DNA from 3 places in the Nocardia sp. 852002-20019_SCH5090214 genome. Region 2 is predicted to be linked to each of the others. Evidence: riboswitches for the same ligand, from Rfam matches in the RefSeq annotation. Region 2 holds a riboswitch; each other region holds the start of a gene.
What was found. Region 2 has a riboswitch for cobalamin ahead of A5780_RS12530 (CbtB-domain containing protein). Riboswitches for the same ligand answer to the same signal wherever they lie in the genome.
Positions count from the first base shown of each region.

Region 1: linked by a shared signal. The riboswitch ahead of metE (5-methyltetrahydropteroyltriglutamate--homocysteine S-methyltransferase) and the one ahead of A5780_RS12530 (CbtB-domain containing protein) in region 2 are both predicted to bind cobalamin.
Region 3: linked by a shared signal. The riboswitch ahead of A5780_RS35105 (HoxN/HupN/NixA family nickel/cobalt transporter) and the one ahead of A5780_RS12530 (CbtB-domain containing protein) in region 2 are both predicted to bind cobalamin.

Region 1 is NZ_LZMK01000345.1:21,662-31,599, reverse strand. Features, by position in the region: gene A5780_RS27190 (pyruvate carboxylase) at 1-813, opposite strand, end outside; cobalamin riboswitch at 1,027-1,245, shown strand; gene metE (5-methyltetrahydropteroyltriglutamate--homocysteine S-methyltransferase) at 1,379-3,649, shown strand; gene A5780_RS27180 (short-chain fatty acyl-CoA regulator family protein) at 3,970-5,382, shown strand; gene recG (ATP-dependent DNA helicase RecG) at 5,383-7,674, opposite strand; gene A5780_RS27170 (DAK2 domain-containing protein) at 7,675-9,630, opposite strand; gene rpmB (50S ribosomal protein L28) at 9,893-9,938, shown strand, end outside.
Region 2 is NZ_LZMK01000151.1:110-10,047, reverse strand. Features, by position in the region: gene A5780_RS12575 (ATP-binding cassette domain-containing protein) at 1-1,205, opposite strand, end outside; gene A5780_RS12570 (ABC transporter permease) at 1,202-1,846, opposite strand; partial or broken gene A5780_RS12565 (TauD/TfdA dioxygenase family protein) at 1,957-2,469, opposite strand; gene A5780_RS40895 (TetR/AcrR family transcriptional regulator C-terminal domain-containing protein) at 2,472-3,143, opposite strand; gene A5780_RS40890 (hypothetical protein) at 3,357-3,956, shown strand; gene A5780_RS12550 (1-acyl-sn-glycerol-3-phosphate acyltransferase) at 3,963-4,724, opposite strand; gene A5780_RS12545 (DUF488 domain-containing protein) at 4,897-5,277, shown strand; gene A5780_RS12540 (histidine phosphatase family protein) at 5,303-5,860, opposite strand; gene A5780_RS12535 (CbtA family protein) at 5,857-6,711, opposite strand; gene A5780_RS12530 (CbtB-domain containing protein) at 6,733-6,948, opposite strand; cobalamin riboswitch at 6,983-7,126, opposite strand; gene ligD (non-homologous end-joining DNA ligase) at 7,240-8,208, shown strand; gene A5780_RS12520 (hypothetical protein) at 8,266-9,222, shown strand; partial or broken gene A5780_RS40885 (hypothetical protein) at 9,286-9,938, opposite strand, start outside.
Region 3 is NZ_LZMK01000419.1:16,846-26,783, forward strand. Features, by position in the region: gene A5780_RS35080 (hypothetical protein) at 1-1,422, shown strand, start outside; tRNA gene A5780_RS35085 (tRNA-Pro) at 1,479-1,552, shown strand; gene A5780_RS35090 (hypothetical protein) at 1,748-2,038, shown strand; gene A5780_RS35095 (low temperature requirement protein A) at 2,061-3,329, opposite strand; gene A5780_RS35100 (ABC transporter substrate-binding protein) at 3,405-4,448, opposite strand; cobalamin riboswitch at 4,863-4,986, shown strand; gene A5780_RS35105 (HoxN/HupN/NixA family nickel/cobalt transporter) at 5,020-6,126, shown strand; gene A5780_RS35110 (lipase family protein) at 6,267-7,667, shown strand; gene A5780_RS35115 (succinic semialdehyde dehydrogenase) at 7,774-9,396, opposite strand; gene A5780_RS35120 (crotonase/enoyl-CoA hydratase family protein) at 9,533-9,938, shown strand, end outside.

The sequences.
Region 1 (9,938 bases), on a different contig from region 2:
CGCGCACGAGTACCCGATCTGGCGCGCGAACGCCACCGCGTCGGCGCAAATACGCATCCGCAGTGCGGGTTCCAGATTCGGCGCGGGCGCCAGCTCGATCACCTTCTGATGCCGCCGCTGCAGCGAACAGTCGCGCTCGAACAGATGCATGACGTTGCCGTGCTGATCGGCCAGGATCTGCACCTCGATATGCCGCGGGTTGATCACCGCCTGCTCGAGGAAGACCGTCGCGTCTCCGAACGCCGATTCCGCCTCGCGCATGGCGGCCTCGATGGCCTCGCGCAGTTGCACCCGATCCGCCACCCGGCGCATACCGCGACCGCCACCGCCGGCGACCGCCTTCACGAACACCGGGAAGTCCATCTCCTCCGATGCCCGCAGCAGCTCCTCGACATCGGCCGAGGGCGCGCTGGAGTTCAGCACCGGGAGCCCGGCCGCCTTCGCCGCCGCGATGGCCCGCGCCTTGTTACCGGTCAGTTCGAGCACCTCGGCCGAGGGGCCGATGAAGGTGATGCCCTCGGCCGCACAGGCCGCGGCGAGGTCCGGATTCTCCGACAGGAAGCCGTAGCCGGGGTAGACCGCATCGGCGCCGGCGGACTTGGCGGCGCTGATGATCTCGGGAATCGAGAGGTAGGCGCGCACCGGATGTCCGGGGACACCGATCTGGTACGACTCGTCGGCCTTGAGGCGATGCACCGAATTGCGATCTTCGTAGGGAAAAACCGCTACGGTGCCGATGCCTAGTTCGTAGGCGGCGCGGAAGGCACGGATGGCGATTTCCCCGCGGTTGGCGACCAGCACTTTGGAGAACATTCGATAAAGGTACCTGCCCGGCGAGCGGGGCCGGACAGTGAATACGGCTTCGCAGCCATCCTCACAAACCGGATCGGCGAGTCTGCGAAGTTGTGTTCTTCCAGCGGAAACATATCCGGCCGGGCGGGCGGCGTTTCCCCTGCCGCTCGCGGTGGATTACGCTCGGGAACGCAGCTGGTTCGCTGCCGCCGACGAGTTGGAGCCCCGAGCGTCGCGCGCAGCGTCGAAACCGGTCCTCGCGGGCCGGCGAGAGGGAACCCGGTGAGAATCCGGGACTGTCCCGCAGCGGTGAACAGGAACGACCGCCGTCATGAGCACTGGATCCATTCCGGGAAGCGACGGCCAGTAGGCGACATCCGGGGCCCTCTCCGGACCGGTCCGCACGACCGATGCCTGTGAGTCCGAAGACCTGCCGGTTGTGCCGGATACGCCGTATCCGGCGGTCACCGCCTCGTGGATCGGGCGGGCGGACCCGTGGCACACCGGATACCCCGGTGCGGCAGTGTTTTTCGGGGCTTCGTCCGTCGTGCGGCGGTGATCTGTGGCTTCCAGTTTGGAGAACACCGTGACTGTCACAACGCATACTCGTTTCACCGCAACGGTTCTGGGCCTGCCGCGCATCGGGCCGCGGCGCGAACTCAAACGTGCCGTCGAAAGCTACTGGGCCGGACGGATCGACGCCGCCGAACTCGAGCGCGTCGCCCGGCAACTGCGCGCGCAGAGCTGGTCGGGGGCAAAGGACGCCGGACTCGACGCGGTACCGGTGGGCACCTTCTCGTTCTACGACCAGATGCTCGATACCGCGGTCATGCTCGGCGCGCTGCCGCCGCGGGTCGCCGGCATCGGCGATCCGCTGGACCGCTATTTCGCGGCCGCGCGCGGCGCCGAGGGCATCGAACCGCTGGAGATGACCAAGTGGTTCGACACCAACTACCACTATCTGGTGCCGGAAATCGGCCCGGACACCCGGTTCGCCCTCGACCCCTCGGCCCTGCTCGGCGAGCTGCGGGAGGCGCGTGAGCTGGGCATCCCGGCACGTCCGGTGGTGATCGGGCCGGTGACCTTCCTCGCCCTGTCCAAGGGTGTCGACGGCGTCGCGCCGATGGACCGGCTGGCCGAGCTGATCCCGCTCTACCGCGAGCTGCTGGACCGGCTGGCCGACGCGGGCGCCGCCTGGGTCCAGATCGACGAGCCGGCCCTGGTGCGCGACCTCTCCGAGGCCGAGCTCGCCACCGTGCGCACCACCTACGCCGAAGTGAGCGCCGGGGACCGGCGGCCGAGCATCCTGGTGGCCACGTACTTCGGCTCCCCTGGCCCGGCACTGAGCGCCCTGGCCGCCACGCCGGTCGAGGGCGTGGCGCTGGACTTCCGTTCCGGCACCACCGTTTCCGAGGTCGCGGCGGTTCCCGCCCTGGCGGACAAGCTGGTGGTCGCCGGAGTGGTGGACGGCCGCAACATCTGGCGCACGGACCTGGAAACGGCGCTGAGTGAGCTGGCGACCCTGCTGGGTTCGGTCGGCGCGCTGGCGGTCTCGACCTCGAGTTCGCTGCTGCATGTGCCGTATTCGCTGGCCGCGGAGTCCGGCCTGGATCCGGTGCTGCGATCGTGGCTGGCGTTCGGCGCCGAGAAGATGGACGAGGTGCGGATATTGGCGCACGCGGTCGGTGCCGGCACCGACGCGGTCGCCGCGGAGCTCGCCGCATCGCGCGCCGCGATCGAGAGCCGCCGCCGCGATCCGCGCCTGCACAACGCGGCCGTGCGGGCCCGGCTCGCCGGCCTCGGCGACGATCGCGCGCAGCGGGCACCGGCGCAGCGCCGTCGCGAGCTGCAGCGCGCACAGCTGCGCCTGCCGCTGCTGCCCACGACCACGATCGGCTCCTATCCGCAGACCACCGCGATCCGCACCGCCCGCGCCGAGCTGCGCGCCGGCACGATCGACGAGGCGCAGTATCGCGAGCGGATGCGCGCCGAGATCGCGGATGTGATTGCGCTACAGGAGAATCTGGGGCTCGACGTCCTCGTGCACGGTGAACCCGAGCGCAACGACATGGTCCAGTACTTCGCCGAACAACTCGACGGATTCGCCGCCACCGACCACGGCTGGGTGCAGTCCTACGGCACCCGCTGCGTGCGCCCGCCGATCCTCTACGGCGATGTCGTTCGCACCGCGCCGATGACCGTCGAGTGGATCACCTACGCCCAATCGCTGACCGGCAAGCCGGTCAAGGGCATGCTCACCGGTCCGGTCACGATTCTGGCGTGGTCGTTCGTGCGCGACGATCAGCCACTGGCCGAGACCGCGCGGCAGGTGGCGCTGGCCATTCGCGACGAGACGGTGGACCTGGAGGCCGCCGGAATCCGTATCGTCCAGGTCGACGAGCCCGCGCTGCGCGAGCTGCTGCCGCTGCGCCGCGGTGATCAGCAGCCGTACCTGGACTGGGCGGTGGGCGCGTTCCGCCTGGCCACCGCCGGGGTTCGCGACGACACCCAGATCCACACCCATCTGTGCTATTCCGAATTCGGCGAGATCATCGGCGCGATCGCGGCACTCGACGCCGATGTCACGTCGGTGGAGGCGGCGCGCTCGCATATGGAGATCCTCGACGATCTCACCACCGCCGGGTACGCGCTCGGTATCGGGCCGGGTGTCTACGACATCCACTCACCGCAGGTTCCGAGTGTGGCCGAAATCGAGAATTCACTGCGTGAGGCGATGAAAGCCGTTCCGGCGGAACGGTTGTGGGTGAATCCGGACTGCGGCCTCAAAACCCGCGGCCGCGCCGAGGTGGAGGCGTCGCTGCGCAATATGGTCGAGGCGGCCGCGCTGGTGCGCTGATGCCGTGATGCGCAGTTGGATGTGACGCGCTGCTGCCGCACGGTTGGCGACTCGCCCGGACGCGAGTCGCCGGCCGGACGGCCCGCCGGAAAAATTCGGGGCCCAGCAGCTTTTCCGGCAACCTTTTCCACCCGGTAGTTCACCACCTCCGAGCAGCACTTCCACTATCGTGTGCCTACCGGATCCGGCCGCATACTTCGCACGCTACGCATCATCGAAGTTGATCAAAACTCCTTGCAGCAGCAGATTTTTGTGCGCGCCTAGTAGCGAAATTGCAATGATTGCGAAGGCGTGAAGGTAGCATCTGCGGCGTGCGCAAGATGTATGCGGGTGCCCGGTTACGGCGGTTGCGCGAAGAACGACGGATGACCCAGGCCGCCCTGGCCAAGTCGTTGGAGCTTTCGCCCAGCTATCTCAATCAGCTCGAACGTGACCAGCGGCCTCTGACGATTCCCGTTCTCCTGAAACTCAATTCGACCTTCGATCTGGATGTGCAGTTCTTCGCCGCCGACTCCGACGCGCGGCTGGTCTCGGACCTGCACGAGGTGCTCGTGGAAGCGGCCGGCGGTACCGCCCCGCCCGCCGCGGAGGTCGAGGATCTCGCCACCCGGCTACCGGAGGTCGCCAAGACCATCGTCGCCATGCATCGCCGTCTGCGCGCTACCACCGATCAGCTCGATCTCTTGTCGTCGAAGGTCGCCACCCCCACCGGTGCGCCCGGTGTCCCGATGCCCTACGAAGATGTGCGTGACTTCTTCTACGACCACCACAACCACATTCCCCAGCTGGATCTGGCCGCCGAACGGCTGTTCGACGAATGCGGTCTGACCATCGGATCGATCGATCGCCAACTGGCCCGCGTCGCCGAGGAGCGGGCCGGTGTCACCGTGCTGGTCCGCGGCGACGGCGCCGATCCGGCCATCCCGAAACGGCGCTACGACCCCGAGACCCGCACCCTCATCCTCGCGCGCCGGCTGCGCCCCGGTCAGCGGGCATTCCAGATCGCCACCACACTGGCCTTCCTGCTGCACGGCGATCTGCTCGACGAGGTTCTCGACGCCACCCCGTCGCTGGTCGGTGAATCGCGGGCCCTGGCCCGGGTCGGGCTGGCCAACTATTTCGCGGGTGCGGTGGTGCTGCCGTACGGGAAGTTCCTGCGCTCGGCCGAGGAACTGTCCTACGACATCGACCTGCTCTCGCTGCGATTCGAGGTCGGCTTCGAGACGGTCTGCCATCGGCTGAGCACCCTGCAGCGGCAGGGACAGCGCGGGGTGCCGTTCTTCTTCGTCCGCACCGACCGCGCGGGCAACATCTCGAAACGCCAGTCCGCCACCGCGTTTCACTTCTCCCGGGTGGGCGGCAGTTGCCCGCTGTGGGTGGTGCACGAGGCGTTCTCCCATCCCGGCCGGATCCTCACGCAGGTCGCGGCCATGCCGGACGGCCGGCGCTATCTGTGGATCGCGCGCACGACCTATCCCAGTCCGCACGGCTTCGGCACCGCCACCAAGGAATTCGCGGTCGGGCTGGGCTGCGATATCGAATACGCCGATCGGCTGGTGTACTCGCAAGGCCTGCAACTCGACGAACCGGCCGCCGCGGTGCCGATCGGCGCCGGATGCAAGGTGTGCGAGCGGCCCGCCTGTCCGCAGCGCGCGTTCCCGCAGATCGGCCGCCCGCTGGCGGTCACCGAGAACTCCAGCGTCGATCTGCCGTATCCGCCCGCGGTCCGGTGATCAGGACTTCGCCAGATATTCCAGCCGCTCGGAGTCGACGGCGGCATGCATCATATTCGCCAGGCCCGGATGGTCGGTCAGCCCCGGATCGGCGTCCACGACCTCCCGCGCCAGCACCTGGGCGGTGGTGATGACGTCGAGATCGTCGAGCAGCGAGAGCAGTTTCAAACTGCGCGCGGTACCCGACTGCGCGGAACCCAGCACATCGCCCTCCCGGCGCTGTCGCAGATCGAGCACCGACAGTTCGAAGCCGTCCAGCGTGCCGGCCACCGCCTCCAGCCGCGCCATGGCCGTGCCCATCGGCGAGGTTTCGGTGATGAGCAGGCACAGACCCGGATGTTTGCCCCGGCCCACCCGGCCGCGCAGCTGATGCAGCTGGCTGACGCCGAACCGATCGGCGTCCACGATGACCATGACGGTCGCGTTGGGCACGTCGACGCCGACCTCGACGACCGTCGTGCAGACCAGCACGTCGATATCGCCGTCGTTGAACGAGCGCATCACGCGGTCTTTGTCGTCGGTCGGCAGCCGCCCGTGCAACAAGCCCAGCCGCAGGTCGGCCAGCGGCCCGGTGCGCAGCGTCTCGAACACGTCGATCGCGGCGTGGGTGGTCGGCGCCTCGCCCGTGTCGTCGTCGGCTTGCTTCCGGCTCTTGCCTTTCGACTTGGCGCCCTTCTTCGCTGCGCCGTCGTCTTCCTCGTCGCCGATGCGGGAGCACACCACATACGCCTGCCGGCCCGCCGCCACCTCCTCGCGGATCCGTTCCCAGGCGCGTTCGACCCACGCCGGTTTCATCCGGGCGGGCACTACCCGGGTGGTGATAGGTGAGCGCCCGCGCGGTAGCTCGGTCAGGGTGGAGGTTTCCAGATCGCCGAGGGTGGTCATCGCGATGGTGCGCGGAATCGGCGTCGCGGTCATCACCAGCAGATGCGGGGTGATCCCCTCTTTCGCCTTGGCGCGCAAGGCATCTCGCTGCTCCACGCCGAAGCGGTGCTGTTCGTCGACGATCACCATGCCGAGGTCGAAGAATTCGACCGCGTCCTGGATCAGCGCGTGTGTGCCGATCACGATGCCGGCCGTCCCGGTCACCACGTCCAGCAGTGCCGCCTTCTTCGCACTCGCCGACATCGAACCGGTCAGCAGCACCACCTTGGTGGCCCGGTCGGCGGCGCCCAGTTCGCCCGCTGCACCGAGATCGCCGAGCATGGTCCGCAGCGACCGATAGTGCTGGGCGGCAAGGACTTCCGTCGGCGCCAGCAGCGCACACTGCAGTCCGGCGTCGACCACCTGCAGCATCGCGTGCAGGGCGACGATGGTCTTACCGGAACCGACCTCACCCTGCAGCAGCCGGTGCATGGGATGCGGGCGCGACAGGTCGCCGGAGATCTCGGCGATCACCTTGTTCTGGCCGGCCGTCAGCTCGAACGGAAGGCGCTGTTCGAATTCCGCGGCGATGCCGTCGGAACCCGGCGGGCACGGCCGCGCGGTGCGCCCGGCCGCGTCGTGGCGGCGTTGGGCCAGTACCAGCTGCAGTGCCAGCGCCTCGTCGAAACGCAGCCGCTGCCGGGCCTGGTCGATATCGGATTTCCGTTCGGGCAGGTGGATCAGCCGCAGCGCATCCGAGACGGGGAGCAGTTCGTGGTCTTCGCGAAGATCCCGCGGCAGCGGATCGTCGATCGGATCGAGTTGGTCGAGCACCTGCCGCACACACGCCAGGATGTCCCAGCTCTGCACCTTGGCGGTCGCCGGATACACCGGAATGTATTCCCGTTCGAAGAACGAGATATCCACTCCCCCGGCGCCTTTCGCGCTCTCCGCCAGACCGCGCAGCGCGCCGCCGCCGCGCACGGAGGTGAGACTGTCCACCGATTCGGCGGTCTCGGGCAGGATCAGATACGACGGATGCGACAGATTCCAGCGATCCGGCCGCCACCAGTGCACGGTGCCCGACATCATGGCCCGGACGCCCTGTTTGACGAGGTAGCTCACCTTGTCGCCGTTGAAGAAGGTGATCTCCACCGGTTTCGCGGAGCCGGTGTCCAGTTCCACCTTGAGCAGTTTGCCGCGGCGCTGCCGCATCGGCCGCAGTTCGGTCTTGCTCACCCGGCCCACCACCGTGATGTGGGCGCCCTCCTCGGGGGCCTCCTCGGTGAGCGGCTGCCCCTGGGTGGCATAGCGCAGCGGATAGTGGCGCAGCAGATCCTCGACGATATGCATATCGAAGGCGTCGGCCAGCGGTTCGGCCGCCTTCACCCCCAGCACATGGTCGAGCCGGTCGCTCAGTGTCGCCATCTACTCCACCCCGATCTGGACCAGGTCCACGGCCTGTCCGCCGTCGTAGGTGACGACTTCGACGCCGGGAAATTCCGTGGTGATGTGTGTGGTGAGTTCGTCCGCCAATCCGGCGGGCGCCTGCGCGCCCAGCAGCAGCGTCACCAGTTCCCCGCCCAGCCCGAGCATGCGATCGAGCAGGGTGCGGGCGGCCCGGCGCAGGTCCGGATCGATGACGACCACGTCGTGGCCGACCAGGCCGAGACCGTCGCCCTGTTCGCACGTGCCGACGATGGTCAGCGCGCGTTCGGTGGCGACGCGGACCGCACCCCACCGGGTGCTGGCCGCCGATTGCGACATCGTCAGCGCATCGTCGACGGCCAGGCTGCCGCTGTCGTGCAGGGCGAGGGCCGCCAGCCCCTGCACCATGGAGCCGCTGGGCAGCATCATCACCTCGCGCCACCCGTCCCGGGCGGCCATACCGAGCGCCACCAGCTCCGGCGCGGGCAGCGCCCCGTTGGGCAGCACCAGCACCTCCCGCTGCGGCATCGCGCGGATGGCGGCCAGCAGCCGGTCGGCGGTCACCGCACCGGTGAGCACCACGGCACCGGAGTCCTCGAACAGACGCACCGCCCCGGCGCCGGTGGCGATCGCGAGAATGCCTCGATCGGACTGTCCCTGCGCGGCAACGGACGTGCCGAACAACCCCTCGATCCGGATATTGCCCAGGGCGCCGGCGGCGAGACCCGCCTCCACCGCGGCGCCGGCATCGGCGCAATGCACGTGCGCCGACCAGCTGCCCTCGCCGTCGCCGACGACGACCACCGAATCTCCCAGCGCGGCAAGGGCGCGACGCAACCGGTCGATGCGCGCCGGATCGGTCTCGCCGATCCGGTACATGACCTCGTACTGCGGCACGCTCGCCCGATTTCTCCGGCCCGACTCCGCCCCGGCGTGCCGGACGGCTTCCGTGCCGGATTCGCTCTGCGGCGAGATCATCGGCAGCGCAGCATCGTTCGTTCGCGATCGCACACTCGTGATGTGCGCGCGATCGAAACCCGCCGGTGCCCCGCGACTCGCGGCGGAGCCGTCGCCCGCGAGCGCCTCCGACCGGATCTCCTCGGGGCGCACCGGCGAATCCGGCTGCGCCGCAGTGTCATTCGCCCGCGCGGTCTGCGAATCGTCACCGGGAGCATCGCGTCGCACCGGCTCGGTGGCCCGCCGCGCGGGGGCGGAATCGGTCACCCGGTAGACCGGACGCGCCGGTGCGCTCCCGGTACACACCTCCACGAGGGCGTCCAGCAGGACCAGCAGACCGCGCGCCCCGGCATCGACCACACCGGCCGCACGCAGCACCACCAGTTGTGACGGGGTCTCGCCGAGCGCCTTCACCGCGCCGTCGGCGGCGGCCACGGCCACCGCGGCGACCGTCTCCTCCGCACAGTCCTCGGCGCGATCCGCCGCCGCCTCCAGCACGGTGAGCATGGTGCCCTCGACCGGTTCGCTCAGCGATTCCCGGACCAGTACCGCCGCCCGGCGCAACGCGGTACGCAGCGTGGCCGCGGTGAGACCGTCGCGATCGGCCGATTCGGCCAGCCCCCGCAGGACCTGCGACAGGATGATGCCCGAATTTCCGCACGCCGCGGCGGTCGCGGCCCGGGCCGTGGCAGCGAGCAGATCGGCGGCATCGTCGGGCGGATCGGCGTCGTCGGGCGGATCGGCATCGCCGGGCATCTCCGTCGCGGCGAGCGCGGCGCGCATGGTGATGAGTAGATTGGTTCCGGTGTCGGAATCGGCCACCGGGAAGACGTTCAGCGCGTTGATCTCCTCGCGATGGGCGAGCAGGTGTTCCACACACAGCGCGCCCCACTGCCGCAGTGCGGCCGCATCGAGCCTCTCCCGGACCCCGCGCACGTCACCGTCCTTCCCGCCACCGCGATCACACCGTCGAACCCGCCAGCCAGGGTAGTCGTCCACACCGACAGCCTCGACACGCGAAGCCCGGTGAGGACGGGGATCCGGCGGCGCCGGCGACGCGTCCGCGGATCGGCGCACGCGGCGCCCCCCCGGGGCGATTGGACATCGAATACGACCGGCCGCTACTCTTGCAGGGTTGCCTCACGCGGCCGCTGCCCGGTCGCGTTGACCGGCGGTAGCGCTGGTAGGCATTGAGGATAAAGTTTCCGGACAGGCTGTCTCCCCGACAGCGGTCCCCCATGACATGAAGGAGCTCGCGACTATGGCTGCCGTCTGCGACGTCTGCGCCAAGGGCCCCGGCTTCGGTA
Region 2 (9,938 bases):
GTTTCGTACGAGGTGTCGTGTTCCTCGGAGCGCACATCGGCGAGTGCGGCCTGGATGGTCTCGGTCACCGCGCCGATGCCGATCGAGCCGACGACCGCGCCGCGTCCGTCGGTCACCAGGGCCGCACCCTGACTGGCCGCCAGCATCGCGTCGAGGGCGTCGTTGAGGGTCGAGGAGCGAGCGACGACCGGCAACCGCCGATCGAGGTAGTCCGAGACCTCCGGTTTGCTCGCCAGTTCGGTGAGCGAGGGCCACGACCGTGGCCGTCCGGCATCGTCGACGACCACCACCCAGGTCTGCCCGGCGGCCCGCGCGCGCTGGATCACCGCCTGCGCCGGCTCCCCGATGCGGGCGGTGACCACGTCGTCCCACTCCACGTCGCGCACCCGCTGCACGGTCAGATAGGCGAGTTTGGCGCCGGATCCGACGAATTCCTCCACGAACGGCGTGGCCGGTGCGGTGAGGATCTCCTCGGGCCGCGCGTACTGCTCGACGTGCCCACCCTCGGACAGGATGAGCACCTTGTCGCCGAGTTTGGTGGCCTCCTCGAAATCGTGGGTGACGACGACGATGGTCTTGCCGAGTTCGTGCTGAATCGCGATCAGGCTGTCCTGCAGGCGAACCCGGGTGATCGGGTCGACCGCGCCGAACGGCTCGTCCATCAGCAGCACCGGGGGATCGGCGGCCAGCGCCCGCGCGACACCGACCCGCTGCTGCTGTCCGCCGGACATGTCCTTGGGCAGGCGGTCGGCGAAGACGCCGGGATCCAGGCCGACGAGTTCGAGCAGATAGTCGGTGCGCTCGGCGATCCGCTTCTTGTCCCAGCCGAGCACTCGCGGGATCGCGCCCACGTTCTTGCGCACCGACCAGTGCGGGAACAGGCCGCCGGATTGGATGACGTACCCGATCGACTGCCGGAGCTTGTCCGGGTCCTCGCTGGTGACGTCGCGCCCGCCGATGAAGATGCGGCCCTCCGTCGGTTCGATCAGCCGGTTGATCATCTTCAGCGTGGTCGTCTTGCCGCAGCCGGAGGGGCCGACGAAGGCGACGATCTGTCCGGCCTCGATCTCGAGGTCGAGGCGGGCGACGGCCGGCTTGTCCTGGCCCTTGTACCGCTTCACGACCGAGTCGAGGACGATGGAGGCCCCGGTGACATTGCGTTCCGGCGTCGCCGGTCCGGGCCGGTCGGTCACAGCGTCGGTCATGAGAGTCCTTTTGCGATGGTGAGGCGGCCCAGCAGAACGAGTAGCGCGTCGAACACCAGCGCCACGATGACGATGAGGATCGTGCCCGTGGCCGCCGTCTCCAGGGCGTTCGCGCCGCCGAGGCGCGACAGGCCGTTGAAGATCAGCGATCCCAGACCCGGCCCCAGGACGTAGGCGACGATGGCGGCGACACCGACGATCATCTGCGTGGAGACCCGGATACCGGTCAGGATCACCGGCCACGCGATCGGCAGTTCGACGGTGAGCAGGATGCGGGTGCGGGAGAATCCGATTCCGCGTGCGGATTCCACCACCGAGGCCGGTACCGAGCGCAAGCCGACGATCGCGTTGCCGATCACCGGCAGCGCCGCGAAGAACGCCAGCATGATGAACGACGGGACGACGCCCAGCCCGAACGGCACCAGCAGCAACGCCAGCAGCGCGAGCGACGGAATGGTCAGCGCGACCCGGCTCGAGGTGAGCGAGAGCTGCGACAGCAGCGGCAGCCGGTAGACCGCCATCGCGATGAGCACGGCGACGATCGTGCCGACGAGAACCGTCTGAAACGCCAGTGACGCATGCTGATAGGTGAGGAAGGCCAGAGTGTCACCCCGCCCTCGGATGTAATTCCACAGGTTCACGGGACTCCCATCGTCAGCCCTCTGCCGGCACCCGTCCGCGCGCCGCCGCCGGACGCCGGTGTGTCAAAGACTAAATGACAGTACGGCTCCGGTTCCGCACGCCGCGCGGTTCACGCCGCTCGCGGGAGCGACTCCACGCGGGAATAGGCCTGCGCGTCACCGGCGATCACCGTGCTCGCCCGGCCGTCGACGCCGACGGGTATGTCACCGGCCAGTGTGATGCGGGTGAGCCGGCGGTGTTCGGCGCCGTCGTAGTCGTCGATCGCGTAGTGCTGGGTGGCGAGGTTGTCCCAGATCGCCACATCGCCGGGCGCCCAATCCCAGCGGGTGGTGTGCTCGAGCCGGGTCACCCGATCCTGGAACAGGCGAAACAGCGCGCGCGATTCGGCGGTGGACAGGCCGACGATCTCCTTGACGAAGCAGCCCAGCAGCAGGGCGCGTTCACCGGTCTCGGGATGGACGTGCACCACCGGATGTTCGGTCTCGAAATAGCGGGACTCGAATTCGGTTCGGTACGAACGAGTTCCGTCGTCCGGTCGGTCGTCGGTGTCGGCGGCGTAGTCGTAGCGATTGGTGTGGCGGGCACGCAGATTCTCGGCCAGCACCCGCAGCGGGTGCGGCAGTCTCAGGCCCGGCCGCGTGCCTCGAGCTTGCGTTCCAGCCCGGCGATCACGAGCTCGAGGTCGAATTCGAACTGCTCGCCGACGCGCGCGGCGCTCTCGCGGGTGGTCGCGACCTGGCGCAGGAGTGGGAACTCTTGTCCCGCTTCCGAATTCAGGGTCCGGGCGACATGTTCGGCCTGGATGTCGACGTGGCCCCGGGTCGCCTCCGCGGCCTCGCGCGCCGCCGAGTACGCGATATCGGCGAGCAGTCGCAGCGTGCGCCCGGCCTCCATCGGCTCGAATCCGGCGCCGACCAGCGACTGGAATATCCGCTCGATCGCCGCCAGCGTCGACAGGCCGCCTCGGCCACCGAATCGCACATAGGAGATCAAGACGCCGACCTGGGTGAGGGCCTCGGCGACCGCGGCGGCGAACAGCCGCAGCAGTTGCCGCCAATCGCCCTCGGCGGGCAGGGCCAAGCGGCGGAACTCGGTTTCGAAGGCGTCCAGCGCGACCAGTTCCAGCAATCCGTCGCGGTCGCTGACGTAGTAGTTCAGCGATTTGCGGTCGACGCCCAGCGCGTCGGCGACCGCTTTCATGGTGAGTGTTTCCGGCGGCAGCGCGCGGGCGGCCGCGACGATGCGATCCCGGCTCAGCCGGGGCGGACGCCCGCGGCCGCGCCGCGATGTCTGCACGATTCCAGTCCCGGACCCGGTTGTATTCCCGCCGCTCACCCCTCTCAGGCTACGGCTGCCGGCGGCGGGTCCGGACAACACGCCCGGTGGATGGATACGAGTTCGGCCAATATTTTCTCCCGCTGGGGGAAAATAAACTAGTCTCTGCTCGGGCGATGTGGGCCGCCCGAGGCGGGGGAAGGCAGTGGTGGTTGTGATCGGAACGGAAGTGCTATGTCTGCTGTGTCGCACCGGTACCCAACGAACGCCCACGCGGCGGAAGCTCCGCGCGAATGCGCCGTGGCCGAATCCGGCCGGCGCTCGCTGCGATATCAGCTGGTCGTGGTCGCGGACAATCCTGTCGAGGTCGTCTCGCGCGCCGGCGGCTGGCTGTTCGACCGAGCGGTCGCCGGCTGGGAGGTCACCGTCGCGGTCGATGCGCCCGGCGACATCCGGCCGCTGACGATTCTCGGGCTGGGCGTCCTGGATCTCGGATGTGTGCTGCGCTGCCGGCGGCAGGTGCCGATACCGCATGCTTTCGCGGTCGCCGGAGATCTGTCCGCACTCGGCGAACCGGCGCGCGAGTGGGCCCACCGATATCTGGGCAGCGCACGCACCGATGTCCGGTTCTGGGGCGATACGGAGTACCGCGACACATCGTTCGCGCAGGCCTCGCCGACGCAGTACGTGCCGACCCGTGCGGCACGAGCCTTCAAGGCCTACGCGCTCGAGGCGGTGGGCATGCGGTCGCCCGCCACCGATGTCGAATTCTTCCGCGCGGTGGTGGGTGCGGTGGCCGCGGGGTCGGGGGTGCGCACCCTGCCGGCCGGTTGAAGCGAATTACCGGACGGCCGCGATCGCCCCGTCGAGTGCGCGCTGCATCCGGCTGCCGACCACCCGGGTGATTTCGGCCGGTCGATCCGGGAAATCCGGCAGCGGCTCGTCGAGGTAGAACGTGGCGCGGCCGTCGGGGCCGTAGGTCAGGCCGAGGAAGACGAAAACCGGTGCCGCCCCGGCCTTTCGGGCGCGTGCGGCGATGTGGCCGATGCCGGTGCCGATGGTCTGCACGCGGGCCGGATCGGTTTCGTTGCAGGTGCCCTCCGGGAACAACGCGAGGTCGTCACCGTCGACCATGCGCCCGACGCAGACGTCCATCAGTTGCTGCCCGGCGGCGTAGGCGGCGCGTGGGCCGTGGTCCTTGCCGCGGAACACCGGGATGGCGCCCATGATGTCGATGCGCGACCGCTGCTCCGGCTCGGTGAACAGTTCGTCCTTGGCCAGCACACGGATATGGCCGATCCGCGGCCGGAACACGCTGCGCCAGGCGAAGGCGGCCACCGTGCGCGGATCTTCCACGCTGACATGGTTGATCGCGATGATCATGCGGCGGTTGTCGCGAATCAGCTGCCGGATCGCCGCGCGGGCACCGTCCGCATAGCGGACCGTGGGACGTTTGCGATACGCGGTGATCGCGTAGAACAGGCGCGCGCGGGTGCGGGGCGCGCGGTGGGTGCGGTAGTACTCGTAGACGGCATCGCGATTGTCGAATTCGACCGACGGGGGCGCAACGACGGGATCGGCGGTCGAGGTCGGGACGTTCATTCAACCTACGCTACCGTAACCTACGGCTGCGTAGGCAGAGGTGGGCGCAGCGGCCGTGGCGAGCCGGCGAAAGACGCCGCTCCCGTGACTACCCTCGAATGCGGGAAGCGGGGGACCGGCGATCCCGCGCCGCGGGTGCCGGACGATACGGCCGACCGAAGGGAGCAGCGCGATGGCGAGTGCACGACCGCGGGTTCAGGTCCGGCGGATCTACGACGATCCCGATCCCGACGACGGAATGCGGGTGCTGGTCGATCGCCTCTGGCCGCGCGGGATGAGCAAGGAGAACGCCCACCTCGACGAGTGGTGCAAAACGATCGCACCCTCGACCGAGTTGCGCACCTGGTACGGGCACGATCCCGCCAAATTCGACGAGTTCGGTCGCCGCTACCGCGAGGAGCTCCGAAGTCCGGAACGCGCCGGCGACCTCGACCACCTCCGCGAACTCGCCGGGCGCGGCATGCTCACTCTGTTGTCGGCCACCAAGCGGATCGACATCAGCGAGGCGGCCGTACTCGCCGATCTGGTCGGGAAGAAGCCGGCGTCGCACTGAGGTGGCCGGGTGCACACCTGCCCGCTCACAGCGGATTCGCGGTGTGCCGCACGGTCCAGGCGGCGCCGCGGCCGTGCAGTGTGGTGGCGCTGAGTGGCGGAATGTCGATGCGCCAGAACGATTCCGGCGGCGCGGCGAGGGCGAGGAGCACACTCGCGCGGACGACGGCGGGATGGGTGATCGCGACGATCCGGCTTCGGTCGGCGACCATCGATTCGAGCCAGTCACGCACCCGTTCGAGCAGGTCGGTGATCGCTTCACCGCCGTGGTCGCGGTAGGCGGGATCGGACATCCAGGCCATCAGGTCGGCCGGGTCGAGAGAATCCATCTGCCTGCCCGCCCACTCGCCGCAGTCGAGATCGCGCAGGGCGGGTTCGGTGGTCGCCCGCAGACCCAGCAGGGTGGCGGTCGCGGCGGTCCGCAGTTCCGGCGCGGCCAGGACCCGGTCGGCCCGCGGCGCCGTGGGGGAGGCGGCGTCGCGGGGAAGCTCGTCGAGTGGTTCATCGACCGGGAAGCGGGCCGTCCGCATCGCCTCGGTCATGCCGTGGCTGATCAACGTGAGCCGGGTGACGGTCGCGCTCATACCGCCGCTGCCGGCGCGGCCGCGGCCGATTCGTCCGCGCGCCGGAACAACCGCGGCGCCAGTGTCGCGAAACCCACGCCGATCACGGACCACAGAATGACCTGCGCGGCAAGGGAATAGAAGCGGAAGTAGTACAGATCGTCGGCGGGGAAGCCCGGATAGACGATCCGGCCGCTCGAATCGGTGAGCGGCCCGGGTGTTTCGGTGGCCGCGTCGCCCGGTGCCCGGTTGGCGGCCAGATGCCCGAGTGCGGGCAGCAACGCCGCGATCGCGGTCACCACCACCACGAAGGCCAGGCCCGCGGCGATGGTCGCCGTCCAATTGCCCAGGCGCGCTTGCAGTTTCCGCCCCAGCCACACGGCGCCCACCGCGCAGACCGCGGCGATCACCACCATCGACAGGTAGAGACCGGTGCGTTGCCCGATCGTGTCGGGATTGCCGATCGAGGGCGGATTGGTCGGATATTTGAGGAACGGCACGGCGTACAGCACGCCGAACATGCCGCCCGCCACGCACAGTGCGAGATTGCGCGGGCTCAAACTGCCGACACGGCCCATGAACAGGCAGTACACCACCGCGAACAGCGCGCCCATCGCGGCGCCGAAGACGACCGTGCCGAAGCCGAGGCCGATGGTCGACTGCACCGACCGGGTGAACAGTTCGCTCTCTTCCATGCCGGCCATCGAATGTCCTGCGGCCGCTTCGAGTGTCGTGTGCGCCGCGTCGCGCCCGCCCTCGTAGTCGATGGCGCGATCGATGATCGGCTCGGCCAGGATCCGCGCGAAGACGAAGGCCGCCAGCCCGCCGGTCGCACCGACCAGCACACCGCGGGCGATGATTCGTTTTTCCATTGTGGGGGCTCGATCCCGCGGTCAGTGGCAGGGGTAGCCGAGGAAATGCCGTGCGTCGTGGACGAATTCGTGCACGTGCATATCGTCTCCGAAGATCGAGACCGCGCCCTGATCGATGCCGATGAAGTAGAGGGCGAGCAGAGCCAGGAGCGTGGTGCCGCCCAGCCACAGGGCCGTCGTGGGAATGGAGAGCCGAATCGACTCCAGGCCGGACCGGGGAACATAGGACGTCGCCATGTGACTCTCCTCCGGGGATTGCGCGTCCCCGCTCGATGGTGGTTACCACGCGATCCGAGTATCTGACTCACATTCCGCCCGGCGAAACGCTCACAGTGGCGCGACCGTCCCGGATTTTCACCGGGTTCCTCGAATCGTCGCTCGCACAACCATACGAAATTGCCGTTCGGCTGGTCAATCGGCGGGTTGCGAGATCGGGTCGTGACTGAAATGTCAGCATCATCGTCGCTGTAAGAGGAGGATTTCAGGGTAGTAACCGAGAAATAGCCATTAATCGAAAGGTGGGCGCTCATGAGCGGATTGCCGCGATACGCGGCGATGCTGGCGACCGCCGGCGCTCTGCCCGCCGACAGTGCGGCCTGGGCGTACGAGGTGAAATTCGACGGTATCCGCGCCATCGGTTACGTCGAGCGGGAATTGCGGCTGATCTCGCGCAACGGCAACGATGTCACCGCCGCCTGGCCGGAGCTCGCCGACCTCGCGCCCGCGGTGCCGCCGATCGTCGTCGACGGCGAAATCGTCGCCTTCGCCGCCGACGGCCGCACCTCCTTCGCCGCCCTGCAACCGCGGATGCACCAGCGCAATCCGGCCATGATCCGCGCACTGATGCGCTCGGTACCCGCCACCTACCTCATCTTCGACCTGCTGCACATCGGCGACCGCCCGCTGATCGACCTGCCGTACGAGCAACGCCGCGGGCTGCTGGAACAACTCGGCCTGCGCGGCCCGAGCTGGCGCATCCCGCCGCGGCTGACCGGTACCGGCGCCGATGTGCTCGCCGAATCGGCACGGTTGGGGCTCGAGGGCATCGTGTGCAAGCGGCTCGACAGTCCCTATCTGCCGGGCCGGCGCAGTCCGCTGTGGACCAAGGTCAAGAACGTGAACGATCAGGAGATCGTCATCGTCGGGTGGCGGCCCGGCGCCGGCCGTCGCGCGGGACGCATCGGCTCACTGCTCATGGGCGTGCACGACGAGACCGGGGAATTGGTCTACATCGGCAATGTGGGGACCGGTTTCACGCAGGCCATGCTCGACGATCTCCAGGCCCGGTTGCGTCCGCTGCGGCGGCAGACCCCCACTGTCGCGGCGCCGGTGAAGGACGCGATCTGGGTGGAACCCGAACTGGTGGGCGAGGTGTCGTTCACGGAGCGGACCGGCGACGGGCGCCTGCGCCACCCGTCCTGGCGCGGCTTGCGGCCGGACAAGACGCCGGACGAGGTCGAAGTGCCCGGGCGCGCCGACAGCGCGCTCGATTCCTGAACGGGAAAGGGACGATTCGCCCACTGCTGCGGCTTGGGAAATCACTATAGTGACCGGGTGTCTGCTCGTGATGCATCGTGGAATCGGTTGAACCGTCTCGCGTACACAGGGCAGATCATTGCCGTCGGCGCGCTGGCTGTGGCGTGGCTGGCGATCGGGCGGGGACTGTTCTCGGGACCGGATCTCGATGCGGGTGGCCAATTCGCCGTCAACTTCTCGATCTATTGGCCGTTCCTGTTCGTGATCAGCCCGGTGCTGTTCGTCACCGCCATTTTCGGGCTGTTGCCCTACCCGTTCGCGCCTGGCGGCACCATCGCGGGTGGACTGATCGCCAGTTTCTTCGCTCAGTGGGTGGGAACCGAGCTGTCCTTGTCCGACTACAAGCCGGAGCTACCCGGACGCCTCGACACGAGCGTCGCCGCGGCGTGCTTCGCCGTTGCCGCAGCGTTCACGGCAGCCTTCTTGCACCTGTACGGCAACCGATCCGGTCGGACGCGTTCCGCCTCGATGCGAGGCGGGGCGGCGCTGGCAGTTGCCGTTCTCGTCGGTGCGGTGGTCACGATTCCGCCGCTGATCGCGGGCAGCGGCACCCCGTCCGGTGTCCTGGCCGGGCTCGTCACCAACTCCCATTGCGGCAGGAAAGTGTCGGACTGGACGGACGAGGGACAGGCGACCGTCTATGTGGGCGACGCGACACAGTGGTCTCCGCCGAAGAACGGGCCGGACAACGTGTTCGGGGTCCTGGTCACTCTGCGTAACGGCACGGGCAGCGTCGAAACCACCCCGCCGACCGCGCTGTCGTTCCGAGACGAGCTGCCGTTTCGGTCGGGTCCGCCGGCAACCGAATTGCTGCTGCATCAGCCCGGTACCGGCAGCGGGTTCGCGTTTACTCGCCTGCGTGATCCGAAGTGTGAGGACGGCAGTAGCCGGGTGGTCTCGGCGACCTATCACTATGAGGAGTACGGCGGAACGAGCGACACTCGGCTTCGGGGCAAGGTCTCTCGTAGCAAGTAACACGCGGTGCCACGCGGTGGCGAAACGCGTGGTTCAGCGTGTGGTCGGGGCGCGCGGGGACGCTCACAGGTCCGCGCCCCAGCGGTCGACCGGGTCGGTGCCGCCGACACCGGAGGCGAATTCTCGCACCCGCAGCCGCCCGCCGGCGTCGGACGCCAATGGTGGTGTGGCGCCGCCGGATCCGTGACTCATACCGGTGAGGACTTCGCGCAGGGCGGACACGGCGTCGATGCGCGGCGTCCAGCCCAGATCGCGCCTGGCCCGGGTGGTATCCATGATCGGCAGGCGCATCATCGCGTCGAACAGGTCGGGCGGGGCGGGGACCAGGCGCAGGCGCCAGCCGACTGCCAAGGCGGCTCGCACGGCCCCAGGTGGTACGGAAACCGTTGGCGCATCGAACAATACGCCGAGTTTCGCGCGGTCGATCACCGGATCGGCCGCGAGGTTGAAGGGGCCGTGCACACTCGGGTCGACGATGGCGAGACTGTAGGCGCTGCCGATGTCGTCGGCGTGCACCGCCTGCAGCCGCAGACCCGCCGGCACGGGCAGCACCGGAATCAGCGGCGGGCGCAGCACACTGCCCGGAACCAGCGGGCCCGCGAACAGGCGGCGCTGCTGGCTCGCGGAGGCCTGCTGGAACGTGAAGGCGGGCCGCATCCGCACCACGCGCCGGTCCGGATGCTCGTTCTCGAACAGATCGAGTAGACGCTCGACGT
Region 3 (9,938 bases), on a different contig from region 2:
AGTGGGTTCGAGCGGAACGACGACCCGACCGCGCGACGAGAACCCACTCCCGACTCGAACGAGACCCCGCCGACACTGGCGATCCGACGGGTGCCGGGTGCGAATTTCCCTGTGTCGCAAGGCTCTCCGTGGGCTCGGCCGCAGTCGATTCCGACCGTTCCCGGCGGCGCGGGCGATCCCGGACGCTCCGGTTCTCCGGCCGAACCCGCCAAGCCCGCGGCACCGGACGCGGACCGGCCGCCCGGATCGCTGTTCGGTGGGAACGACGCTGCCGGAGGGCAATCCGCTCCGGCCCATCCGTGGACGCCACAGGGCGGCGCGAGCGGAGATACCTCCCATGGCCCGAATGCGGTCCCGGGTCCGCACGCGCCGTCCGGCTTCGCTCCGTCGCCGCACGGTTTCGGCAACCCGGGCGGACCCGACGCCCCCACCACCGCCTTCGGCGTGCAACCCGGAATGCCGCAGTGGCCGGGCAGCTCGATGCCGGGCGCGAATACTCCCTCCCGGCAACAGTTCTCGGCACCGCACGGCAGCGGTCGCCCCGAGCCGGATTGGCAATTGGGGGTCGGATCACATCCCGCGCCGCAGCAAGCGTCCTGGGGACCGCCGACGGCTCAGCATCCGCACACCGCGCTGCTGCAGGTGCCGGCCGAGCAGCCGCCTCGGCGGCGGAAAGCTCTGCTGCTCAGCGGAATCGGGGTGCTGGTCGTCGTGGCGATCGGCGCGACCGTGGCGGTGGTCGCGAGCCGGCATTCCGACTCGCCGGCCGCCGCGGGTTCCGGCAAGCCGTCCATGGTCAGTGCGCTCAGTAACGAAAATCAGCCTCCCCCACCACCTTCGCGACCGCAGCAGACGGCGCCGAAGCCGCAGCCCGGCGCCGCGCCGCCACCTATGGTTCCCGGTTACCAGGTCGTCCAGATCCTCGATCGCGGTGCGGCCTACGACGCGCCTCCGGAGTGGAAGGTCGATCCGGTCGGCACGGCCGCCTGGGGTTCCGGATCGAATCCGCTGGAAATCGCCGGCCTGGCACAGGACGGCAAGAACTACTGTCCGAACTACACCCGGACCAACGCCTTCCTCACCATGTCTCCCCAGACGGACCCGTCCGCGGCCGCCGCCGATATCGGGGCCCGGATGGCCAAGTTCGGCTGGTCGAACGCCACCATCGCCGCCCCGGCCCCCGCCGAGCCGATGGTCTCGCTGGACGGGCAGCTGCACGGCGCCTTCGTGGAGACCACCGGCAGCGCGCCGCCGCCGGCCCCCGGCTGCGCCACGACCTTCGCGGTCTACACGTTCGCCTTCCCCAGCGAAAACGGAAACTTCGTCATGACGGTCGCCGCCGACACCGGCGTCGACAAGTCCGTGGACAAGGAAACCGCCAAACGCATCCTCTCCACCATCCGCCCCCTCCCTGCCCGCTGACCAGCGGATTTAATGATCCGCTCCCCCCTGCTGTAAGCTACGACAGGCTCAACTCACGGGGTGTGGCGCAGCTTGGTAGCGCGCTTCGTTCGGGACGAAGAGGTCGCAGGTTCAAATCCTGTCACCCCGACTCGTGTGTGGAGACACGGCAGAGGCCCTGACCGATCCACTGGTCAGGGCCTCTTGCTTTGCCCGGGTGCGTATCGGTGCCGGGTGCGTATCTGTGCCGGGTTCGGGAAACTTCACCGTCCACGGCCCGATCCTCTGGGCGAGCTGCCTTCCCATTTCCGGGACCACCGGAAAACCTTGTGCTACAACTTTGTTCGTGGCGGCACTCATCGGCTTGGTGGTGATCCTGGGGATCATCATTCTCATCGCTGGAGCGGTTCTGTTGATCGTCAGTCTGGCGAAAGCGCCGGGGCGGCGGGCAGGTTCCGCCTCCGAGGCGTCGCAGCACCAGGACCTGCCGATGTGGACTCCCCCGCAGCACCAGGACGTCCCGATGTGGACTCCGCCGCAGCACCAGGACGTGCCGTTGTGGAGCCCGCCGCAGCAGCATTCCGCGCAGCAGTCGCAGGATCGGACGCCGCCGTACTGGTCGCCAGGTCCTCGATAGCACGGTGACGGGCTCGCTCGCGTCACTCCAGATTCGCCAGCATCTCGCGCTGATGCCGATAGCCGATGGTTTCGTAGCCGACCACGGTGATGAACGGGGAGATCATCACCACCAGTAGGCATACGGCGATCGAGGCGCCCAGCGCGGCCAGGATCACCGCGACGGCCAAGACCACGACCGTGAGGGTGAGCAGCAGGATGTGGAACGGGTCCGGGGCCGACAGCAGCAGGGTGTGCAGCAGATAGACCATCAGCAGGTACACGCCCACCGGCAGCGCCAGAGCGAGGACCACCGCGACCGGGCCGATGTGGGAGTGGTGCTCGAGCGACAGGCCCGCGACGTGCAGGCCCGCGCCGGCGCCGGCGATACCCATGTAGAGCGGGATGTGGCCGTAACCGAACAGGTAGCCGCGGTTGCGGCGGTGCACGAGGATCTCGCCGAACGGGGTGGTGAAGTACACCCACCACATGCCGAAGGTCAGGCCCACGCCGGCGACCACGATCGCGATCGCATCGGCACTCCACTGCCCGCCGTCGCTGCCGCCGAGCAGCCCGCCCGAGGAGGCGACCGTGCCGACCACGCCCTCACCGAGCGCGATGATGGCGAACAGGCTGTAGCGTTCGGCCACGTGGTGCGGATGCCACGGGGTACCACTCGCGCGGCCCTGCGTCAGCACCGGTACGAGCAGTTCCAGCACGCCGAGCAGTATGCATCCAACCCCGGCCACGAGCAGCGGCATGTGCACGAATGCGATGATCACCCAGCCGATTTGGGCGATGATCGTCCACCGGATGCTCCCGTAGCCGACGTGCCGGAAGGACGGCGACTCCCGTCCTGCGCGCCACCACTGCAGCACCATCGCGATCCGCATCACGATGTAGCCGACGACCATCACCCGCACGTCGAGGTGATCGCCCACATCGACCGAATGGAACATCGCGGGCAGGCCGAGGGCGAAGACCACCACGCCGATCATCACCACCATGGTGAGCACGCGGTACAGCCAGTCGTCGGTGTCGAATGCCGAGGCGAACCAGCTGAAATTGATCCAGGCGTTGACGATCGCGAACATCGCCAGCACGAAGGCGAGCACCGCCTTGCCCGCATGCCCGTCGGCGACCATCTCGGCGAAATACGACGCCGCCGTGCCGACCGCGACCACGAAGGTCAGATCGAACAGCAGCTCCAGGGGCGAGGACACGCGCCCCGGTTCGTCGGGGTCGCGGCCGGTCATCCGGACGAGGCGGTGCGCCGGGCCGCGGGCGCCGCCGGTGGATACGGAGTCGCTCATGGGCACCGATGATGCCGTACCGACGGGTCGGCTCGCCGCTATCGGCCCGTCGCCGTGGCAGGACGCGTGCGCGCGCTACTTCCCGGAAGCGTCCGACGGCTGCAGCAGCGAGTTGAACTTGTTCGTGTAGAACTTGCTCGGATCCAGCTTGTGATCGATGGCCCCGGTGTCCTCGAGCCAGCTCTGCCAGCGCGTGAAATCCTCGTCCGACACCTTGCCGTAGCGCGCCGGAACCCCCACGGACAGCCAGTATTTCAGCGTCGAGGTGTCCTCTCCCGCGCGGTGGCGGGCGTTGATGATCTCGGTGAATTTTGCGATCACCTGATCCCGCGGCGTGCTGCGCTCCCATTCGATCGCCTTCGCGACGCCGGTGGTGAAGGTGCGGACCACATCGGGGTTCTTCGCGATGAAATCGTTGCGGAAGACATAGGGTCCGCCGTTGATCGGGCCGCCGTATTCGTCGAGTTCGGTGAAAATCGGTCGCACTCCGCCGTTGGCCACCGCACGCTGTTGGAACTGGCCGTTCAATGCCGCGGCGTCGATCTGTCCCTGCCGCAGCGCCTGTTCGATATTCGGCGGCGGCAGCGCCACCAATTGCACCGATTTGATCTGGTCGACGCTCAGTCCGGCCTTCTTCAACGCATCGTGGATATCGGCCTCGTTCTGGCCACCGAGCGTATTCACGCCGACCTTCTTGCCGACCAGATCCGCGGCCGAACGAATCGGGCTGTTGTCGAGGGTGTAATAGCCCTGGAAGGACTTCTCGTCCGATCCGTAGTAGTTGACCACCGCGGTGATGGGCGCCCCGGCGCCGGCCAGCTTGGCGACCGCACCGGCGAAGGCCCCGCCGAAGTCGACCTGCCCGGTCGCGGCGGTCTGGATTTCCTGCGGCCCGCTGATGGTGTTGCCGACGTAGTCGAGTTCGATCTTGCCGTCGAAGAATCCGAGGTTCTCCGCGAGCTCCGGAAGCGTGACCTGATCGGTCCAGCCGAGATACCGAAGCGAGGTCACCCCGTTCTCGGTGTGGGCGGATCCTCCGCTGCCGCAGGCGGTGAGTAGCACAGCGGCAGCCGTACCGGCTGCGAAGACGGATATTGCGGTGCGGATACGTCCGGACATCAGGTAATTCCTCTCGACACTGCGCACGACGGCACGGTGGTGCGCGTCGGCTCGGCCGAGCCTAGGTGTTGTGAATTGCCGAGCCTCCCCTTTGAATCACGACGATTCGGTTGCCGGAAATACGCGTCGATCACTCGAGTACACCCGAGCGGTATCCACCCCGACCGGCACCATACTCGGGTACGCGGCAGAAGACTGCGACATGAAGGCTCCCCTGGCATTGCAGAAACGGCATTGCTGAAACGCTGACCCTGTGGAACTGGCACCCGCACACAGTCGTCGCACTACGGACTGTGTTACGCCGAGTCTCCTCGATTTCCCGGGCACACGGGGGCATACCCGACATTTCATCGATCGGGAATCCTGTCACCACCCTCGTTGCGACCTGCGAAGACCGTGGCCGCACGGGTGCGGTCCGTTGGTATAGTCCGCAGAGTTCTCGCGATGGGAACGGGAAACCGGTGCCAATCCGGTGCGGTCGCGCCACTGTGTTCAGCCCATGCTGTCAGCCAGACCCCTTTCGTCGCTGTGCACGGACGGGGACGCGGGTTCCCCAGAAGGGTTGTGGCACATGTCCACTCGTCGTCGCCTGCTTCGCGATGTGCTGCGGGACTGGTCCCGGCGTGACTGGCTGGAAGCGGCGGTGCTGCTCGGTGTGGTCGCGTTGATGCATCTGATCGGATTCGGCCTGCTGTTCGGCGCGATCGCCCCGCACGGTTATCGCATCGGGACGGAGGTCTTCGGCATCGGACTGGGCATCACGGCCTACACCTTCGGGCTGCGCCACGCCTTCGACGCCGACCACATCGCCGCCATCGACAACACCACGCGCAAGCTGATGAGCGACGGCAAACGGCCCAAATCGGTCGGATTCTGGTTCGCGATGGGGCATTCCACGATCGTGTTCGTCCTCGCCGCGCTGGTGGTGGCGGGTGCGCACGTGGTGGGCACCCTGGTCGACGAGGACTCGTCGACCCGCAAGACCCTGGGCACCATCTCGACCGTGGCCTCCGGATCGTTCCTGTATCTGATCGGCCTGCTCAATGTGGTTGCGCTGATCGGCATCTGGCGGGTGTTCCGCCGTCTGCGCCACAGCGGCGAATACGATCGCGCGGAACTGGAGGCGGCGCTCGATTCGCGCGGATTCCTGGCACGCCTGCTGGCGCCGGTGATGCGGATGGTGGGACGGCCGGTGCACGTCTATCCGGTCGGCGTGCTGTTCGGACTGGGTTTCGACACCGCGACCGAGGTGGCGCTGCTCGCGCTGGCCGGGTCCGGCGCGGCGGCGGGACTGCCCTGGTACGCGATCGTGGTGCTGCCGCTGCTGTTCGCGGCGGGGATGAGCGTGATGGACACGATCGACGGCCTGTTCATGAACGTCGCCTACGACTGGGCGTTCTCCGATCCGGTGCGCAAGATCTTCTACAACCTGGCCATCACCGGCCTGTCGATCGCGGTGGCCCTGTTCATCGGCTCGATCGAGCTGATCAAGGTGCTGCACGACGACACCGGTTTCGGCGGCCCGGTCGGAGAGTGGATCGCCGGTATCGACCTCAACAACGCGGGATTCGCGATCGTCGGATTGTTCGTCCTCGCCTGGGTCGTCGCGATCGCCTACTGGCGGCTGGCGAAGGTGGACGAACGCTGGGCGCCCGCGCCGACCGAGGAATCGGCCTAGCCACACCACATTCGACCGCACCTCGTCGAGCCGCGCATCGCCGGCCGGCATGCGACATTCTTGCGACGGCGATCACACCTGTGCCATAGTTCGCTGCATATGTGAGACGGAGCAGTCTCGCATTAGTGAAGGAGCCGAGTGTGACCGAATCCTGGACGCGCCGCATCCGCCGGACGACCTGTGTCCTCGCCGCGGCGGCGGCATTGACCGTTCCGGCCGCAGTGGTGGCTCATCCGCCGCACGCCGGCGCCGAACCCGCGCCGGTCGCACCCGCGGCCCCGATTCCGCTACCACCCGAGCTGGACCCGGGCTTCTACCATCCGGCACCGGAGATCGTCGCGGCGAACCAGCCCGGCGAGATCATCGCCGCGCGGCAGGTGCGGGTGGCCAATCTCGGGCTGATCCCGGTCAATGTCGACGCGTGGCAGATCTCGTACCGATCGAACGACAGTCGTGACCGACCGATCCCGGCGGTCGCGACGGTTCTGAAACCACGCGGTTCGGCACCGGACAAACTGGTCTCGATGCAGATCGCCGAGGATTCCCTGGCCGGCTACTGCGCACCCTCCTACGCGATCCAGCATTTCTCGGCCGGTCCGTTCCTGGGCCAGATCGTGGCCCCGGCCGAATTCGTGATCGCCCAGGGCGCGTTGCAGCAGGGCTGGGCCGTGGTGATTCCCGATCACGAGGGGCCGAACAACGCCTATGCCGCGGGGCCGCTCGCCGGCCGAATCACCCTCGACGGCGTTCGCGCGGCCCGAGATTTCGAGCCGATGCGGTTGAGCCCGCAGACCAGGATCGGCCTCTACGGCTACTCCGGCGGTGCGATCGCGACCGGTCACGCGGCCGAACTGAAGAGCACCTACGCACCGGAGCTGAATATCGTCGGCGCGGCCGAGGGCGGGGTTCCGGCCGATCTCGGCATGACGCTGAAGGTGGCCAACGGACAGGCGACCTCGGGGCTGGTACTGGCCGCCGTGATGGGCCTGACCCGCGAATACCCCGAATTCGCGCGTTTCGTCGACGAGCATATGGACCCATTGGGCAAGGGACTGACCACGATTCAGAGCGGATTGTGCGTGCAGTACGTCAGCTCGCTGCTGCCGTTTCTGAATCTCGAAGGAATGTTGCGGGTTCCTGGCGATCCGCTCCAGCAGCCCGTGGTCGCCGACGTACTGGACGAAACCCGCATGGGCAAGTCGGTGCCGGATATGCCGATGTACATCTGGCAGGGCAACCCGGACGAGATCATCCCGGTCGGCCAGGTGAACAACCTCGTCGACACCTACTGCCGAAACCCCTCCGCCACAGTGCAATACACCCGTGAACACTTCGCCGAACATGTCGCCACCGAGATCTCCGGCGGCGGCCCGGCGATGCTGTGGTTGCGCGACCGTCTCGACGGCGTACCCGCGCAGCCGGGCTGTCACACCGCGGATGCGGGCTGGTTGTTGCTGGACCCCAACGGTTTCCAGATGCTGGCCTCGACCTTCGGCGAAACCTTCGCCTCGTTCTTCGGTAAGTCGATCGGCGTGAAGTAGGCCGCGCGCAGAGCTACCGGCACAGCGTGGTGCCGGGTGATGGGAAGGGCCCGTTCGTCAGGGGGACGAACGGGCCCATTCCGTGGAGATCGACGGCATCGACCCGTCAGCGGATGCGCAGCCGGCGGCTCAGACGCAACGTGATGAGCGTGCTCTTGAGCTGCTTTTCGAACGGCATACCCGCCCGGGCCGAGAGCACCTGCTTCTTCTGCACGCCGACGTTGACCGTATCGGTGTACTTGAGCAGGCCCGCGTCGCCGTGCCGGGTGCCCACGCCGGACTGTTTGACGCCGCCCGAGGGCGTCATCTTCGCCGAATAGGTCGCGACGAAGCCGTCGTTGACGTTGACATTGCCCGCCTCGAGCCGGTCGGCGAGCTTCTCCGCACGAGCGAGATCCGAACTCCAGATGCTGGCGTTGAGACCGTAGGTGGTGGCATTGGCCTGTCGGACGGCCTCGTTCTCGTCGGTGTAGCGGTAGATGGTGACGACCGGACCGAAGGTCTCGACGGTCGCGTGCTCCATCTCGGGGGTCACACCGGTCAGCACGGTCGGCTCGTAGAACGCCGGGCCGATGTCCGGGCGGGCCTTGCCGCCGGTCAGCACGGTCGCGCCCTTCGCGACGGCGTCGTCGACGTGCGAGGCCACGCGCCGCATGTGATCGACCGACACCAGCGAGCCGAATTCCGGGTCGGCGGTGTAGGAGGCACCCGCCTTCGACCCCAATTCCTCTGCCGCGGCGACGAATCGGCGCACGAACTCGTCGTGGATGCGCTCGTGCACATAGATGCGCTCGATATGCATACATGCTTGGCCGGAGTTGCCGTACACCGCGAAGATCGCACCCGGAATCACCTCGTCGAGGTTGGCGTCCTCGAGCACGATCATCGGATTCTTGCCGCCGAGTTCGAGGCTGCAGCTGATGAGGTTGCGGCCCGCACGCTCGCCGATGGTGCGACCGGTCGCGGTGGAACCGGTGAACATCACGAAATCGCTGTGGTCGATCAGGGTGGGGCCGACGTCGGGTCCGGTACCGCACACGACCTGGATCAGATCGCGCGGCAGCCCCGCCTTGCGCAGCAGTTCGACGCCGTAGAGCGTGCACAGCGCGGTCTTGTTGTCCGGTTTGATCACCACGCCGTTGCCGGCGATGAGGGCCGGAATCGAATCGGAGATCGAGATCGCGAAGGGGAAGTTCCACGGCGCGATCACCGCGACGACGCCCTTGGGCCGATGCTGTTCGGTGGAGGTGGAGATGATGGGCATCGCGCCGCCGCGCCGGATCGGTTTCAGGATCCGCTCGGCATGTTTGAGGTAGTGGCTGATCACCATCACCGGATCGCACGATTCCTCGATGGCCATCCGGCGGGTCTTGCCGCAACCGATCTGAATCAGGTCCGCGATGGTGTCGAGTTCGGAGAGAATCAGCTCATGGGCCTTCTCGAAGACCTGCAGCCGGCGCTTGACCGGCCAGTTCGCCCATTCCCGCTGCGCCGCCCGAGCCTTGTCGGCCGCCGCGGCGACGTCCTCGGGCGAGGACTGCGGCAGCTCACCGACGACCGCGCCGGTGTACACCTCGATCATGTCGTAGGGTTCGCGCTTCTCCCCCGCGGCGCCCGCGGTGATCAGCCCGGTGAGGCGGTCGATCAGCGTCTTCGTGATCCGCGGCGGCAACGTGCTCGCGCCGCTGCGCGAGGTCGCGTCCGCACCGCTGTGCGTGGTTGTCTCCATCAGCGCTCTCCATAACTTGCCGCCCGTGACGGCGGTCACCATCATTCAAACTAGAACACGTTATTGTTCTGTACAACGTTGCGGGGTAACTTCGTCCGCAAAACGCGAGTAATACCATGAGGAAAGTGGGTCGACGATGACGACGGCAGCAACTGAAACAGGTAGCAACACGGAACCCCATGCGCTGCTGGAGCGACGCGGCGCCACTCTGATCGTCACCATGAACCGGCCGGCCGTCCGCAATGCGCTGTCGGCCGAGATGCTCGACCTGATGGTGCAGGCGTGGGACACCGTCGACAACGACCCGGAGATCCGCTCCTGCATCCTCACCGGCGCGGGCGGCGCGTTCTGCGCGGGCGCCGACCTCAAGGCGATGACCAAACAGGATCCGGCCAAGAATATGAGCGCCGGCGGCGCCTTCGACCCGACCAACATTCCGGGTCTGCTCAAGGGCCGCCGCCTGACCAAGCCGCTGATCGCCGCCGTCGAGGGCGCGGCCATCGCCGGCGGAACCGAGATTCTGCAGGGCACCGACATCCGCG